Caballeronia sp. LZ062: one gene and its partner. The protein of the gene in region 2 interacts with the protein of the main gene of each other region in a pairwise test. Links are inferred from orthologs where the notes say so. Each region holds a gene or a part of one and is shown on either strand. Other genes may lie near its edges.

Region 1 (3,355 bases), 230 kb from region 2 along the record:
TGCAGCAGCGCCTCGAAGTTCTGCGGCCCGACCGACAGCATGATCGAGAGCCCGACCGCCGACCACAGCGAATAGCGCCCGCCGACCCAGTCCCACATCTCGAAGACGTTCTCCTTCGCGATGCCGAACTTCACGACCTCGGCCGTGTTCGCCGACACGCCGACGAAGTGCTTCGACAGCTGGTCTTCCGGGCAGCCCTGGCTCAGGAACCAGTCGCGCATGGAGTGCGCGTTGGTCATGGTTTCGAGCGTGGTGAAAGTCTTCGAGACGACGATGGCGAGCGTCTCTTCCGCGTCGATCTGTTGCAGCACGCTGTAAAGATCGGCGCCGTCGACGTTGGAGACGAAGTGCGTATCCAGTTCCTTCGACGCTAGATGATGCAGCGCATGCACGACCATCTTCGGCCCGAGATCCGAGCCGCCGATGCCGATGTTCACCACATGGCGAATGCGCTTGCCGGTATAGCCGGTCCACGAACCGTCGCGGACCTTGTCGGCGAACGCAGCCATCTTCGCCTTCTCTTTTTGCACCTGTTCGTGGAACGGCGCATCGGGCGACTGCGCGCGCAGCGCCGTGTGCAGCGCGGCGCGGCCTTCGGTGACGTTGACGGTTTCGCCGGCGAACATCGCGTCGCGGCGCTTCGTGACGCCGGATTCTTCGGCGAGCTGGACGAGCAGTTCCAGCGTGGCGTCGGTGATGCGGTTCTTCGAGAAATCGATCGTGAGGCCGCCGCCTTCGAAGGTCAGGCGCTCGGCGCGCGTCGGCGCCGTGTCGTTTTGCGGCGCGAACCAGTCGCGCAGGCGCTCGCCGGAGATGGCATCGTAGTGCGATTGGAGCGCCGACCAGGCAGGGTGCGATTTGAGCGTCATAGCGGTCTGATAGTCCAGAGTGACAGTTGGAAACGTCCGTGCGGATACGGTTTGCCGAGGCTGCGTACTGCGACCATCGAAGGTTCGTGAACGCGGTGCGTGCCGCCGCGGATGCCCGAATCGAAGCAACGAATCAAAGGGAGTATAGCGACGATGCGTGAAGGGATGCTTGCAACCCGTCACAAGCGCGGCGGCATTAGCCGTTCGGCGGATAAAACAGGCGGTTAATGAGACCGCGCACCTCGGGCGCGAGTTCGCCCGCCGTGAGGCCGGCCGGTCCGATGCCGCGACCGGTCAGCGTCTGCGCAGCGAGTCCGTGGAGATAGACGCCCGCGAGCGCCGCTTCGTACTGCGGCAGCTTTTGCGCGAGCAACGCGCCGATCAGGCCGCCGAGCACGTCGCCGGTGCCGCCCGTGGCGAGTCCGGCGTTGCCGGTCGGATTCACGGCGACGCGGCCATCCGGCGACGCGATCACCGTGCCCGATCCTTTCAGCACGACGACAGCCGCGTAGCGCGCCGAAAGCTGGCGCGCCGCGGAGATGCGGTCCGCCTGCACGGCTTTCGCGTCGGATTGCAGAAGCCGCGCGGCCTCCAGCGGGTGCGGCGTCAGCACGCACGGGTCGCCCGCGCGGCCGCGCGCCGCGACTTCGCCCGCCAGCGCGTCATCCGTCGCGATCAGATTGAGCGCGTCGGCATCGAGCAGTTTCGGCATGTCGAGCTTGAGCACATCGGCGAGCACGCGTTTCGCGCGATCCGTCTTCCCCATGCCGCAGCCGATGGACAGCGCGTCCGTCTTGTCGAGCGCGAAGCCGTCGACGTGATGCAGCATCAGTTCGGGATGCGGCGGGTCGTAGGGCGGGCCGCCTTCGCCCAGAAACGCGACGTGGACCTTGCCCGCGCCCGCATAGAGCGCCATGCGCGCCGCGAGGATCGGCGCGCCGCACATGCCCGTGTCGCCGCCCACGACGGCCAGCGTGCCGAACGTGCCCTTGTTGGTGGCGAAGTCGCGCGGCGGCAGGCTCGCCCGGAAAAGCGATGTCGCGTTGAGCACGACCGAGGGCGCGGCGGGCGGCTCCAGATCGAGCGTCGCGACGTGCAGCGTGCCGCACAGATCGCGGCCGAGCGCGGTGATGAGGCCCGGCTTTGCGCCGATGAAGGTAATCGTCGCATTCGCGCGCAGCGCCTCGCCGCCGCCGACGGGCGCGCCGGTATCGCTGTCGAGGCCGCTCGGCACATCCAGCGCGAGCACGCGGCCGGACTGCTGCGCGCGTCGCGACATGCGCCCGGCGAGCGCGGCGAAGACGCCATCGAGCGGACGCGTGAGTCCGATGCCGAACATGCCGTCGACGAGCCAGCCGAAACCGTCGAAGGAGGCGGGCGGCTCGCTGTCTATCGGCACGCCGGCCGCTTGCGCCGCGTCGAGCGCCCAGCGCGCGTCGTCGGGCTTGACCGCTATCGGCATGCAGACCCGCACGGCCACGCCTGCTCGATGCAGATGCTCGGCGACCATCAGTGCATCGCCGCCGTTGTTGCCGGGACCGGCCGCGATCCACACGGGCAGCGCGCGTGCATCGGGATCGCGGGAGAGGGCATCGAGCAGATACTGCGCGGCGGCCGCGCCCGCGTGGGCCATGAGCGTATGCGGCGGCAGGGCGGCGGCGGCGCGCGCTTCAAGACTGCGCAGTTCCGCGAGCGTCAAGAGCGGGAGCGCGTCGTCGTCGGGCGTGAAATAGGAAGCGGATGCGGTCATGGCGGCGCGAACGAGGAGTCGGCAGAGGAGGCGAAAGCGTCCCGGCTCGCACCGTTCATGCCACGCCGCGTCGGGTGGCTGAATCGCGCGTCAAAAGCGCGTCAACAGCGCGTCAGAAGCGTTCGACGCCGATGGCCGCGAGCGTCTCGGCGGGGAGATCGGGCGTGAGACCGGAGACGAGATCCGCGACCACTTTAGCAGACCCGCACGCGAGGCCCCAGCCCGCCGGACCATGCGCCGCGTTGACGAAAAGGCGCGGATGCCGCGTCGCGCCCACTACCGGCAGCCCGTCCGCCGAAAGCATCCGCAAGCCGTCCCAGGAACGCGCAGCCGATACGCGCGCGGCACCCGGAATCCAGTCGTGCGTGCCTTGGCCGAGCACGTCGAAGGCGCGGCGCGCGAGGCCGGCGTGCGCCGGTTTATCCGCTTTGGCGAAACTCTGGAAAACGCCCGCGCCACCGACGCGCAACCGTTGATTGACCCGCGACATCGTGATGCGCTTCACCGAATCCACCACCGTGATGTGCGGCGCGCGTTCCTCGTAGGCAACGGGCGCCGTCAGCGTGTGCACGCGCAGCGGATAAAGCGACGGCGTGGAACGGAAGCCGCCGACGAGCGCGGGCGTATCCGCCCCCGCTGCCACGACGACCGCGTCGGCGGATATCACGTCGGCGCCGGCATGGCGTTTCTTGTCGTCCTTCGAGCGGGCGAGTTCGACCGCCGCGCGCCGTTCTTC
Region 2 (3,268 bases):
GCATCCGGGGCTGTATCGCGTGCATGCGGGGCCGACCGAGGAGAAGCTCGAGAATCTGCGGCAGTTTCTGCGCGGCGTCGGCCTTACGCTGACTGGCGGCGACAAACCGCACGCGAGCGATTACGCGGCGCTCATCGCGCAGATCCGTGACCGGCCAGATGCGCAGATGCTTCAGTCGATGGTCCTGCGCTCGATGCAGCAGGCCGTCTACAGCCCCGACAACATCGGGCACTTCGGGCTGGCGTACGAAGCCTACGCGCACTTCACGAGTCCGATTCGCCGCTATCCGGACCTGCTTACGCATCGCGCCATTTACGCGATCCTGCAAGGCAAGAAGTATCTGCCCGACATCGGCCATGACGTTTCGCTGAGCACGGGTTTGACGAAGGCCGCACGCGAGATGCAACTGGCCGACGACAGCGCGCGCGGCCGGTCGCGCAACAGCGTCGCGGTGTGGGAAGAGCTCGGGCTGCATTGCTCATCGAACGAGCGCCGCGCCGACGAAGCCTCGCGCGACGTCGAAGCGTGGCTCAAGTGCTATTTCATGCGCGACAAACTCGGCGAGGAATACGGCGGCATGGTGAACGGCGTGACGTCGTTCGGTATCTTCGTGCAGCTGGATTCGCTCTTCATCGAGGGGCTCGTCCACGTGACCGAACTCGGCTCCGACTACTTCCAGTACGACGAAATCAAGAATGAACTGCGCGGCGAGCGTACCGGCATCCGCTATCGCATGACGGATCGCGTGCGCGTGCAGGTGGGCCGCGTCGATCTCGATGCCCGCAAGATCGACTTCCGTCTGGTGCGTGATACGCCTGTGAAGCCTTCGCCGCGTTTGCCCTCGGGCGCGGCCGATCACGGGGCCTCGGGCGCTAATGGCGCAGCGGGCCCGCGCATTCGCTCGCTGAACGACGACACGCCCGGCACGCGTCAGCGCGGCGGCACGAAGAAGGGCGCGTCGCTGGCGGCGCGCGGCGGCGCGACGAAGAAACGCGCCGGGGCGTCCAACTCGGCGTCGAAGTCGGCGCAGGGGCGGCCGGCGCGCAAGAAGCGCTAGCCGAGCGTCGGAAAGGGGCAACGAATACGCGCGGTCCGGTGCGCTTTGCACCGGGCCGCGTCGTGCTTTTCATGGTTATCACGAAGGTTCGAATCAGTCATGTCACGTCTCAAGGTTCTTTATGGTTTCCACGCGGTCACGGCGCGCTTGCGGGCGGATGCGTCGTCGATCGAGGAAGTGTTGTACGACCCCATGCGGAAGGACCGGCGCATGCAGGACTTCCTGCGTGCCGCGAAGGACGCGGGCGTGCGCCTGATCGCCGCCGAGGAAGCGCGTCTGTGGGGCCTCGCGGGCAACATCCAGCATCAGGGCGTGGTCGCCCGCGCGCATAACTTGCCGCTCGCGCAGAATCTCGCGGAATTGCTCGACGGCATCTCGGGTACGCCTCTGTTGCTCGTGCTCGATGGCGTCACCGATCCGCATAATCTCGGCGCGTGCCTGCGCGTCGCGGATGCGGCGGGCGCCCATGCGGTGATCGCGCCGCGCGACCGTTCCGCCGGCCTCAACGCGACCGCCGCGAAGGTGGCGAGCGGCGCGGCCGAAAGCGTGCCGTACATCACGGTGACGAATCTGGCGCGCGCACTGCGCGAACTGAAGGACGCGGGCGTCTGGGTGATCGGCACGGCGGGCGAAGCCACGGCGAGCGTCTACCAGACGAAGCTCGACGGCCCGGTCGCCATCGTCGTCGGCGCGGAAGGCGAGGGCATGCGCCGCCTCACGCGCGAAACATGCGACGAGATCATGCATATTCCGATGGCGGGCTCGGTAGAGAGCCTGAACGTGTCGGTGGCGAGCGGCGTGTGTCTGTTCGAGGCGGTAAGGCAGAGGATCGTGAAGAAGTAAGGGGTGCACGTGCTTCGCCTCGTCTTTGTCGCGCTTGCCTGCGCTTTCATCACCGCCTGCACTCCCACCATGCTCAACCGCGGCACTTACATCGCCGACACGCAATACCACGCGAAAAACGCCGATTCGCGCGTGCGATTCCTTGTCATGCACTATACGGAGATCGACGAAGCGCGCTCGCTCGCGGTGCTCACGGGCGATCAGGTGAGCGTCCACTACGTCGTGCCGGACGCGCCACGCATCGAAAACGGCGAGCCGGTCGTCTACCAACTCGTGCCCGAAGACAAGCGCGCGTGGCACGCCGGCCAGAGCTACTGGCAAGGCGCGACGGAACTGAACGCGTCGTCCATCGGCATCGAGAACGTGAATCTCGGACCTGTCGATACGCCGTCCGGCCGCACCTGGCAGCCTTATCCGCCCGCACAGGTCGACGCGCTCGTCAAGCTCTCGCGCGACATCGTCGAGCGTTACGGCATTCCGCCGACGCGCGTGGTCGGCCATAGCGACATCGCTCCGCAGCGCAAGATCGATCCCGGTCCGCTATTTCCGTGGCATACGCTCTACGAGGCGGGAATCGGCGCGTGGCCCGACGATGCCACTGTCGCCGCGCATCTCGCGGGCCGCGATCCGAAGGCGCCGTGCGACGTGCGCGCGTTGCAGGAGAAGCTGAAGCGTTACGGCTACGACGTTGCCACCGACGGCATCCTCGACGACAAGACGCGCCGCGTCTTCGCCGCCTTCCAGATGCACTTCCGGCCATCGGACTACGCGGGCGACGCCGATGCGCAAACCGACGCCATCGCGCAGGCCTTGCTCGACAAATACTTCCCCTGACCACGCACGAAAACCAATGGGCGATTACTTTCTGCCGCTGCGCGCACTGCACATGACGTGCGCGGGCTTGAGCATCGCGGGCTTCGCGCTGCGCTGGATCTGGATGCTGATGGACTCGCGCCTTCTCGCAGCGCGCGCGACGAAGATCGTGCCGCATATCGTCGATACGCTGCTGCTTGCGAGCGCCATCGCGCTTGTCGCCATCGTCGGCTTCGGGCCGAACGCCGCGTGGCTCGGTGCGAAGATCGCGGGGCTCGTCGTCTATATCGTGCTTGGCACGTTCGCGCTCAAGCGCGGCCGCACGAAGGGCGCGCGGGCCGTTTCCGGCGTCCTGGCGATTCTCGTGTTTGCGTTCATCGCGTCGGTCGCGCGTACTCACGATCCGCTGGGCTTTCTGCACGGCGCTCACTGACGGCACGCGCAAAAACGCCGGAAGGCGGCGCGCGCTCCGATAAAATCGTGATTTCCCCCAGACGCGCAGCACCATTTCCATGACTCAGGACGAACTCAAGCAACTGGTCGGCCAGGCCGCCG

What was found.
Region 1: the proteins of rlmB (region 2) and P9239_RS11490 interact in binary tests that used the Escherichia coli proteins (3 or more experiments, as listed by UniProt). The link is inferred for Caballeronia sp. LZ062 from one-to-one orthologs.

What each region holds. Positions count from the first base shown.
Region 1 is NZ_JARTWB010000002.1:1,159,411-1,162,765, reverse strand. What follows is about bases 343-3,320. They hold P9239_RS11490 (NAD(P)H-hydrate dehydratase), read right to left. Parts: upstream 2,620-3,320; coding sequence 1,066-2,619; downstream 343-1,065. Other genes in these bases: P9239_RS11485 (FAD-dependent oxidoreductase), read right to left, coding at 2,732-3,320; pgi (glucose-6-phosphate isomerase), read right to left, coding at 343-869. In the rest of the region: more of pgi, read right to left, coding at 1-342; more of P9239_RS11485, read right to left, coding at 3,321-3,355. UniProt on the Escherichia coli protein: Bifunctional enzyme that catalyzes the epimerization of the S- and R-forms of NAD(P)HX and the dehydration of the S-form of NAD(P)HX at the expense of ADP, which is converted to AMP.
Region 2 is NZ_JARTWB010000002.1:924,453-927,720, forward strand. What follows is about bases 138-3,028. They hold rlmB (23S rRNA (guanosine(2251)-2'-O)-methyltransferase RlmB), read left to right. Parts: upstream 138-1,156; coding sequence 1,157-1,900; downstream 1,901-3,028. Other genes in these bases: rnr (ribonuclease R), read left to right, coding at 138-1,057; P9239_RS10400 (N-acetylmuramoyl-L-alanine amidase), read left to right, coding at 1,970-2,734; P9239_RS10405 (SirB2 family protein), read left to right, coding at 2,751-3,028. Outside these bases: more of rnr, read left to right, coding at 1-137; more of P9239_RS10405, read left to right, coding at 3,029-3,146; ribose-5-phosphate isomerase RpiA, read left to right, coding at 3,226-3,268. UniProt on the Escherichia coli protein: Specifically methylates the ribose of guanosine 2251 in 23S rRNA.